3 regions of the Psychrobacillus sp. FSL K6-4615 genome follow, and region 3 is predicted to be linked to each of the others. Evidence: riboswitches for the same ligand, from Rfam matches in the RefSeq annotation. Region 3 holds a riboswitch; each other region holds the start of a gene.
What was found. Region 3 has a riboswitch for cobalamin ahead of MKX53_RS01070 (ribonucleoside-diphosphate reductase subunit alpha). Riboswitches for the same ligand answer to the same signal wherever they lie in the genome.

Region 1 (3,285 bases), 380 kb from region 3:
GAAGGAGCTACATGGTTCCGTTCGACGACATTTGGAGATGATAAGGATCGCGTGCTTATTAAAGGTGATGGTTCTTTCACTTATTTATTACCAGATATTGCGTACCATGAAGATAAGTTAGTTCGTGGGTTCGATCAACTGATTAATATTTGGGGAGCAGACCACCATGGTTACATTCCACGTATGAAAGCAGCCATTGAAGCACTTGGATATGAGCGTGAAAAACTAGAAGTATCGATTATTCAAATGGTTCAATTATATAAAGACGGCGAAAAAATGAAAATGAGTAAACGTACTGGTAAAGCTGTTACCATGCGTGAGCTTGTAGAAGAAGTAGGACTGGATGCAGTACGTTATTTCTTCGGTATGCGTTCAGGTGACTCACATATGGATTTCGATTTAGACTTAGCTGTTTCTCAATCCAATGAAAACCCAGTATTCTACGCTCAATATGCACACGCACGTATTTGTTCGATTTTACGATCAGCAGAAACGCAAGGAATGAAAGTATCGACTGATTCACTTGAGTTGTTGCAAAGTGAAAAAGAAGTAGACTTACTTAAAAAAATTGGTGACTTCCCACAAATAGTTGCAGATGCTGCAAAACTTCGTGCACCTCACCGTATTGCAATCTATATCCAAGAACTAGCAACGACTTTCCATAGCTTCTATAACGCAGACAAAGTATTAAATGCGGATAATCTTCCTCAAACAGAAGCTCGTCTGGCACTAGTAACTGCTGCGAGAGAAACAATTGCAAATGCCTTACGTTTACTAGGTGTATCTGCTCCAGAACAAATGTAAATAGCAAACCCTCGACTTCGGTCGAGGGTTTTTATAATTCTGCTTCGAATAAAGAGAGTAAATTTGGAGAAAATATCCTCATAGCCTCCAACAGCAAATAAACAGGGCACGACGGCAAGTAGTATTTCCAACTTGAGCGCCAGTAAAATTCAGCTGAGAGTGAGTAAACAACAATCGAACGTAAGTAACCACTTATTAAGAGAGAGATGAGCATCTTTACGAGAGTAATCGAAGCCTACACGAGAGTGAATCTGTCCTATACGAGATTGACCCGTCTATACGAGAGAGCCTATGATCGATGCGAGAGAGATTTCAAGCTTTACGAGAGCGACCCGTCTATACGAGAGCGAACTCCGTCTATACGAGAGCAACGCAGTCATGTAAGAGAGAGTCTCCCACTATCCACCAGTAAAAAGGTCAGACAACGCTTTCCTCAAAACGAAGTCGACAGGTATATAAAATAAGGTATAATGAAGGCAAAGCAATATGAATAATTTAATGCATAGAGGTGCTCTCGCAATGGATTGCTGGAGTTAAAAGGGAAGCTGGTTAAAGTCCAGCACGGTCCCGCCACTGTAAGTGATAGAACATATCGCGAGTCAGAAAACCTGCCTAAATGCTTTGCACCCGTTACCTACGAGGATAGGTTTGGTGTAAATCTGGCTCGTTGTGACTTCGTGCAGGTTTATACCTATTTATCTCTCATCATAGGATGGGAGATTTTTTATTGTCTAAATTAGGAGGAATGTAAAATGAAAAAAAGATGGTTAATCGCCGTAATGGCGGTGTTTTTATTAGTTGGATGCGCACAGGAAGAAACGAAAAATGTAGAAAGTACTGAGGCGGAGCAGGCGGCTAGTGAAAATATAGAATTCCCAATGACATTGACGGATGCCGTTGGAGAAGAAGTTACGTTAGAGGCAGCCCCGGAGAAAATCATCTCCATGATTCCTAGTAATACAGAGATTTTATTTGCACTTGGATTGAATGAGGAAATTATAGGGGTAAACGATTTTGAAAGCTATCCAGAAGAGGCACTAGAGAAAGAAAAAATCGGTGGCATGGAGTTCAATGTGGAAAAAATCCTTTCGTTAGATCCGGACATTGTGTTTGCACATGAATCGATTGTAGGAATGGCGGAAGCTGGACTGCAACAACTGCGTGATTCGAATGTTTTGGTGTATGTGGTGAGTGACGCTAAGGATTTTGATGAAACATATACAACTATTGAAGAAATGGGTCGAGCTACTGGGAAACTTAAAGAAGCCCAAAAAATTGTAGAAGACATGAAAGTAAAAGTAGAAGATATCCAACAAAAAGTACAAAAAGTAGAATCGAAGAAAACTGTATTTGTTGAAACTTCTGATGTTCCAGAAATTTATACAACAGGGAATGGAACGTTCATGCAAGAGATATTAAATATGTTGAATGCAACAAATATTATGGATGATCAAGAAGGTTGGGTAAAAATTGATCCCGAAGAAATTGTAAGTCGTAACCCAGATGTAATGCTTATCACATACGATTACGTAGAAGGTATTGTAGAACAAGTGAAACAACGTGATGGATTTGATACAGTTACTGCTATTCAAAATGATGCAGTAATACAAGTAAATGAAGACACGACGAGCAGACAAGGTCCACGTCTAGTGGAAGGATTAGAAGAAGTTGCGAAAGCAATCTATCCGGAGGCTTTTAGTGAGTAAATCAATGATCGGTTACATCATGTCCATTTCTGTGCTTTTGTTAGCAATTTGGCTTGGTGTATCGGTCGGTTCTGTGAAGGTGCCGATCCAAACGTTATGGGATACGGGGGCCGATGCGATAGCGACCAATATCGTTTGGAAGATTCGTATGCCGCGAGTGGTACTAGCTGGTTTAGTAGGTGCATCTTTGGCGATTGCTGGTGCTGCATTTCAAAGTTTGCTTAAAAACCCGCTTGCTGACCCCTATACATTAGGAGTGTCGTCCGGTGCCTCGGTCGGTGCTGTGGCTACGCTCTTTTTCGGGATTTCCATACCGTTTTTAGGGATATTTACATTACCTGTCTTTAGTATGGTTGGTGCGTTAGTGACAATGCTATTAGTTATTTCATTCGCCAAGCTAGTAGATCGTGGGATGAAAATGGAGACGATTATTTTAACAGGAATTATTTTTAGTTCCTTTTTGGGATCTGTAATTTCGTTAATGATTGCTTTAACTGGTGAAGAGTTGCGTCAAATTATTGGATGGTTGCTCGGCAGTGTGTCGATGCGAGGTTGGAGCTTTGTGCAGATGGCCTTACCTTTTGTTATTATCGGAACGTTGTTATTGTGGATAAACAGAAGAGAGCTTAATGCCATGCTGTTTGGGGAAGAACGTGCCAAGCATTTAGGAGTAGATGTGAAAAAGCGCAAAATGATGATACTTATTGGTGGATCTATGCTAACTGGTACGGCCGTTTCTGTGTCAGGAACGATTGGCTTTGTAGGACTAGTTGTG
Region 2 (3,285 bases), 3.4 Mb from region 3:
AAGAGAAGCAGGCAGGGCCTTGGTTCGTAGCCTAAATCAAACTTAACTCGATTACTGAAGTTTCCTAATCTGAAATAGTTACGGACGACATGCGTTGTATATCCATGTCGTCTTTAACCAATTTACCGTAAGTATTTGTATATTTCTTCTCCAATTTGAGCAAGAATACGTTTCGAAAGTAAATCATCTTCATCCTTTGATAAAACCGTTGCAATTAACTTTCGGTTCCCTACGTAAAAGATTCCAGCGTCGTGACGTGTTCCAGGAATCCATCCAGTCTTATTGGCTAACTCCCATGGCGTCATCCCATAATCAAAATTAGAGTATGGAGACGGTAACCTTTCAGGTAAACAATCACGTACCTGTTGTTTCTTCATCACTTCTACCATTTGACGGCTTGCTTTACCACTCACTAAATCTCCCATAGCCATCTTATGTAAAAGTATAGCTATATCCACTGCTGCTATCCGATTAGCACCTTTGGGATTAGACTTACTCAACATGAGCTTGTTATAAAAAGTACTATATATCATTCCTGCTTCCTTCATAGAATTTTGGATATCGTCAACTCCTACAAGGTCGATTAGTAGATTAGTTGCCGTATTATCACTTTGAATAATCATCAGCATTATGATGTCTTGAAGGGGAAGAGATAATCCTGGAGTAAAATGTTGCAATACACCAGAACCTCCCACATACTCTTTTTCATTGAGGATGATTAAGTCCATTAAAGACAAGTCTCCTCGGTCCACTGCTCTATAAACTGAGGCCATGATTGGTACCTTAATGACACTTGCCGCATAAAAAAGCTCCTGTTCATTATGTTCCCATTTCTCCCCTGAATTTAAGTCCTCTAAGACGATTCCCCAAGTGCCTTTTGACTGTTCTACGAGTTTTTGTACCTTGCTCACAAGCTCTTCCACAATTCTTCCCCCCTATAGAAAATCTATTTATTTTATTATAGACTAACAATTGTTTGAATATTACATTAATTATAAACTATAAAAAGCAAATAGATTTATAGATTTACAATAAAGCTCGGTTTTAACTTTCTATCAACTGAATATTAAATTTTTTATGTTATAGTAAAAGAACAATTGAATAATGTGTAGACTTAGGTGTTCGTTTACAAAAGTAAATGAACTTAAAAGGGAAGTCGGTGAAAAACCGACGCTGTCCCGCAACTGTAAATGGGAGCAATTCTACTATATCCACTGTATGTCATTATGGGAAGGATAGAAAAGCGATGAACATGAGCCAGGAGACCTGCCTATTTCAAGTACACACCAAAAACCTACGCGGATAGGGGGTGTTAAGTGCAGCTATGAACAAGCAAATGCTTGAAATTGCTGTCGTACGAAAAAGCGCAATGAAAACACTGGAGATATTGACTCTTTTCGGTGTGTATTTTGTTACGTTTCAAACGTCTCGACAACAACCAATCATATCCAACTAGCATCTTCTTTTAAAAGAGGATGCTTTTTTATGTTGAAGAAAGGAATGTTGAAATGACTATCGGCACGAAAGAAGATTATATAAATAGATTTAAAAATGTATTAATGACTAATAATATTGGAAGCTCATCCATTTCACTGGATTTGATATTTGAAGCCTTTGGAAAAGAAATTGATACTATCTCAGAAATACACGAACAAGACAAAACTAAATATGTACTCAATTTACAAAAAGCATATAAACAAATTAAAGGTGAGATTTCAGGAATGAAAGAAGATTAAATAAAAAAAAAGCGAACCGATTTTGAATCGGTTCACTTTTTTATAGGTCTTGATAGTCTCTTTGAAATTTACCGCCGTCTTTTACTTCAGAGTGATAAAGAGCTTTTAAAGCAAAGCTTTTCTCTAAATCATGCTCCTTCATAACCTCTTTTAAACGTTTGCTTAACTCTGGGCTATATTTCACTAGTTCTTCCATTTTCGATTTCGAATATTGCATGAATTGTACCTTCTTTCTACGTTGTTAGTCTATCTAGTATAGCACTGATACAGGTGTTTTCGCCCTAATTTGCTATAATTAAGTTCAGAGGTGAGTACATGCACAAAACTATTGGAATTCTTGCACATGTAGATGCTGGAAAAACTACTTTTTCAGAGCAACTGCTTTACCATACAAATACCATTAGACATAGAGGACGAGTGGACCACCAAGACTCGTTTCTTGATAGTCATACTATAGAGAAAAATAGAGGAATTACTATATTTGCCGATCAAGGAATCTTTACCTACAACAATTCTACCTACTATATTATCGATACTCCGGGACACGTCGATTTTTCTCCAGAAATGGAACGTGCTATCCAAGTGATGGACTATGCCATCATTATTATTAGTGCTGTAGACGGCATTGAAGGACATACGGAAACTGTTTGGCAATTACTGCGAAAACACCATGTCCCTACCTTTTTCTTTATTAATAAAACCGATTATGAAGGCACGGATCCAACAAGCGTTCTTGCTGAAATTCGCTCCACCTTATCAGAAAATGTGTGTGATATAACGACATCTTTTGACGAAGAGCTAATTGAATTTCTTGCAGAGCGAGATGAAGTTCTCTTAGAAACTTATATGGACAGTGGATTCGATAAAGACTTATGGACACAAACGCTTAAACAAATGGTGAAAGAAAACAAAATCTTTCCTTGTGCTAGTGGTTCAGCATTGAAAGATATAGGTATTGTCGAATTTCTAGAAAAACTAGATTCGTTAACCACTACTTCCTATAAATCAGACGATGTATTTGCAGCACAGGTGTATAAGATAAGACACGATGAAAGTGGGAATCGTGTTACCTATTTGAAGTTAGTGAATGGGACATTGAAAGTACGCGACAGTGTGACTTACAATGAACAAACTGAAAAAATAACGCAAATCCGCCAATATAGCGGCAATAAATTTAAAACTACAGATCAGGCTATAGCAGGTGAACTAGTAGCTGTTACTGGCTTAACAAATGCCTCCATTGGGGATGGGCTCGGTGTATTCGCCCAGAAAACTAAATTTGATATGATTCCAACGTTAAAATCTAAAGTACTCTTTGATGCTTCTGTACATGTAAAGGAAGTATTACGTTGCTTTAAATTATTAGATGCAGAAGACCCTTCTTTACGTATTTTTTGGGATGAGTACTTTCAAGAAATACACGTCCATGTAATGGGCGTTATTCAACTAGAAGTACTCGAACAAATTGTTTTGGAGCGTTTTGGTTTCCACGTATCTTTTGGAGAGCCTAAAATTCTATACAAAGAAACTATTGGTAACTCCGTGCATG
Region 3 (3,285 bases):
GACTACTTAGTGAAATAAGAAAAGCACGAATATTGGATAATGATTGTCCTACTACTGGATATTTATGTTGAAATGAAAGATTGTGAACAGGCTCACTTAAATTATATAAAGATTGAAGTTTGAAGGTGTCTAGAAGAACTAAAGAACGGGTAAAGAATACATAGGAAAAGCAATCAGGAGGTAATTTTTAATGAAGAATCATATTGTTGGCGTATACGAAAATGAACAACAAGCGGCTGAAGTTGTGGAAGATTTAAAAGCGAAGGGCTATACAACCGAAGAAATTTCAGTTATTGCTAAAAATATAAATGAAACATCTGAAATCACACAGGAATTAAAACCCTCCACAAAGGATGGAGCAATTGTTGGAGCTGTAACTGGAGGAGCAATTGGAATAGCAGGGGTGATAGCAGGTTTATCCACTATATTAATCCCAGGGTTTGGTGCTATGTTGGCTGCAGGTCCAATTATTACAACAATTGGCGGAGCAGTAGTAGGAGCCAACTCTGGTTCTGGAGGATTAAAACATGCTCTTATGGAAATTGGAGTTCCAGATGATGAAGCTGAACTCTATTCGAATGAAGCGCAGGATGGTAAAATCCTGGTATTTCTTCACCCTAAAGAGTGAGGGTGGATTGAATGGTCGAAAGTAATGTTTGCAAAAATAATATCAAGTGATTTTAGCTAAAAGTAGCTGAATCACTTGATGTATTAGTTCTCCTAGAAAATTGACAGCTTGAATTAGGAGTTGCTCAGTTAAACACAATATGTTAGATTATATAAATGAACTAAACACAATATATAGTATGTTAACGATGAAAAGGTACCTTTATGGTTTAAAAGGGAATTCGGTAAAATGCCGAAGCTGTCCCCGCAACTGTAAGTGTGGACGACTGTTGAATAGCCACTGCGAGTGATCGTGGGAAGGACAACAGAAGGATGAAACACGAGCCAGTAGACCTGCCTTTTCATCGGTAAGCAACACTTTCTTCGGGGGTTGAGAGGTGGGAGCGAAGGCCTCTATCTCGAATGATTGATATGTCTTGTTGTATCCTACACTTTTAATCTTGAGCGATGTCTCAGCCGAAGATGGCTGTGTCATCGCTTTTTTTGTTTTGTGGTTTGGAGGGAAGTGCCACATAACTGTATTCGTTAAAAAATAGGAGGAATTTAAATGACAATCATCTCAAACACAACGAAACAAGAAGTCCTACATAATCTAACAAAAGAATTTGGGGAGGAAAAAATTACTCCTCTTATAAAAACACATGAAAGATGGATGCAAAAACACCCGGAAGGTACAATAGCTGCTTGGTCGAAGTCAATGTCACTAGAAGCATTAAGTTTTCTAGATGAACAAGAAACGTACTGGACCTTTGTAGCAGCAAGAGTTCATTTAGCGCAGGTGTATGAACAAGTAGCTGAGAGAAGAAACACAACTGTGGATGCAGTGTACACAAAGTTTGCTAGTAATGTTCAACTGTTAAGTGATAAAGGTATTTACGATAAACGTCTTAAACAAGCATACTCACTACAAGAACTAGAGCAGCTATCTGAAATCCTCGTACAGGAAAGAGACTACTTATTTACTTATATCGGTCTAAAAACACTATTAGATCGATATGTAGCGAAGGACTTTGATAAAACAATAGTCGAACTGCCTCAGGAACGTTGGCTTATTATTGCAATGACACTGATGAAGGATGAGCAAGAAAATCGTTTAGAGAAAGTAAAAGAATCCTATTGGGCGATGAGCAACCTATATATGACAGTAGCAACACCAACACTATCTAATGCAGGTAAGCCTCATGGACAGCTCTCTAGCTGCTTTATCGATACGGTAGACGATAGCCTTCAAGGAATCTACGATAGCAATACGGACGTTGCAACCCTATCCAAATTCGGTGGGGGTATTGGTGTGTATATGGGCAAAGTGCGTAGCCGTGGATCTTCTATTAGAGGTTTTGTTGGTGCTTCTAGTGGTGTGCTTCCTTGGATTAAACAACTTAATAATACAGCAGTAAGTGTTGATCAGCTTGGGCAACGCCAAGGGGCAGTAGCTGTGTATTTAGATGTTTGGCATAAAGATATATTTACATTTTTAGATTTACGTTTAAATAACGGTGATGAAAGACTACGAGCGCACGATATTTTTACTGGTGTATGTTTGCCCGATTTATTCATGGAAAAAGTCGATGCTAGAGAGGAATGGCATTTATTTGACCCGCATGAAGTTCGTCAGCTTAAAGGCTACTCGCTAGAAGATTATTATGATGAAAAACGTGGCGATGGATCATTCCGCCAAAAGTACGAGGAATGCGTTAGCGATCATCGCTTGTCTCGTGAAACTGTTCCCGCTATCGACTTGATGAAGCGAATTATGCGTTCTCAGCTAGAGACAGGAGTACCGTTTATGTTTTACCGCGATGAAGTCAATCGCAGCAACCCTAACAAGCATGCAGGGATGATTTATAGTAGTAATCTTTGTACGGAAATTTTCCAAAACCAAAGTGCAACTACATTTGAGTCGATTCAAATTGAAGACGATATCATTGTCACTCGTCGTAAACCAGGGGATTTTGTCGTATGTAATCTGTCGTCTATAAACTTAGGGAATGCAGTTCCGGCAGATGTATTAGAAAAGCTTATAAAAATTCAGGTTCGGATGCTCGACAATGTGATTGATCTTAATATGATTCCAGTTCCTCAGGCGGAACGTACAAATTCTAGGTACAGAGGGATTGGGCTTGGGACATTTGGATGGCATCATTTACTTGCACTAAAGAGTATTCGTTGGGAATCGGATGAAGCAGTAGAGCTTGCGGATACACTATACGAAAAAATTGCATACTTAACGATTAAAGCTTCTGCGGAGCTTGCGAAGGAAAAAGGGGCATATCCATTATTTGAAGGGTCAGATTGGCAAACCGGCGTCTATTTTGAAAATCGTCAATACGATAGTAAAGATTGGAATGAATTACGGGATATTGTAGGGGAAAGTGGGATACGGAACGGATATTTAATGGCAGTTGCTCCGAACTCTTCAACATCGATCATAGCTGGAAGTACTGCAAGCATAGATCCTATATTCCAGAAGTCATACTCGGAAGAGAAGAAGGATTATAAAATTCCGGTCACTGTACCAGATTTGAATTCTGAGACTACATGGTATTACAAATCAGCGTATTTCATCGATCAGCATTGGACGCTTAAACAAAACGCTGCACGCGGGCGTCATATCGACCAAGGAGTTTCATTAAACCTATATGTGCAAAACACAATCAA

Region 1: linked by a shared signal. The riboswitch ahead of MKX53_RS02890 (ABC transporter substrate-binding protein) and the one ahead of MKX53_RS01070 (ribonucleoside-diphosphate reductase subunit alpha) in region 3 are both predicted to bind cobalamin.
Region 2: linked by a shared signal. The riboswitch ahead of MKX53_RS18310 (hypothetical protein) and the one ahead of MKX53_RS01070 (ribonucleoside-diphosphate reductase subunit alpha) in region 3 are both predicted to bind cobalamin.

The regions. Positions count from the first base shown of each region.
Region 1 covers NZ_JBBOYQ010000001.1:587,171-590,455, forward strand. Annotated here, with positions in the region: gene argS (arginine--tRNA ligase) at 1-804, shown strand, start outside; cobalamin riboswitch at 1,294-1,434, shown strand; gene MKX53_RS02890 (ABC transporter substrate-binding protein) at 1,557-2,510, shown strand; gene MKX53_RS02895 (FecCD family ABC transporter permease) at 2,515-3,285, shown strand, end outside.
Region 2 covers NZ_JBBOYQ010000001.1:3,612,519-3,615,803, forward strand. Annotated here, with positions in the region: gene MKX53_RS18300 (FAD-binding dehydrogenase) at 1-46, shown strand, start outside; gene MKX53_RS18305 (serine hydrolase) at 123-923, opposite strand; cobalamin riboswitch at 1,100-1,288, shown strand; gene MKX53_RS18310 (hypothetical protein) at 1,509-1,736, shown strand; gene MKX53_RS18315 (hypothetical protein) at 1,777-1,953, opposite strand; gene MKX53_RS18320 (translation factor GTPase family protein) at 2,052-3,285, shown strand, end outside.
Region 3 covers NZ_JBBOYQ010000001.1:205,871-209,155, forward strand. Annotated here, with positions in the region: gene MKX53_RS01065 (general stress protein) at 191-628, shown strand; cobalamin riboswitch at 805-982, shown strand; gene MKX53_RS01070 (ribonucleoside-diphosphate reductase subunit alpha) at 1,175-3,285, shown strand, end outside.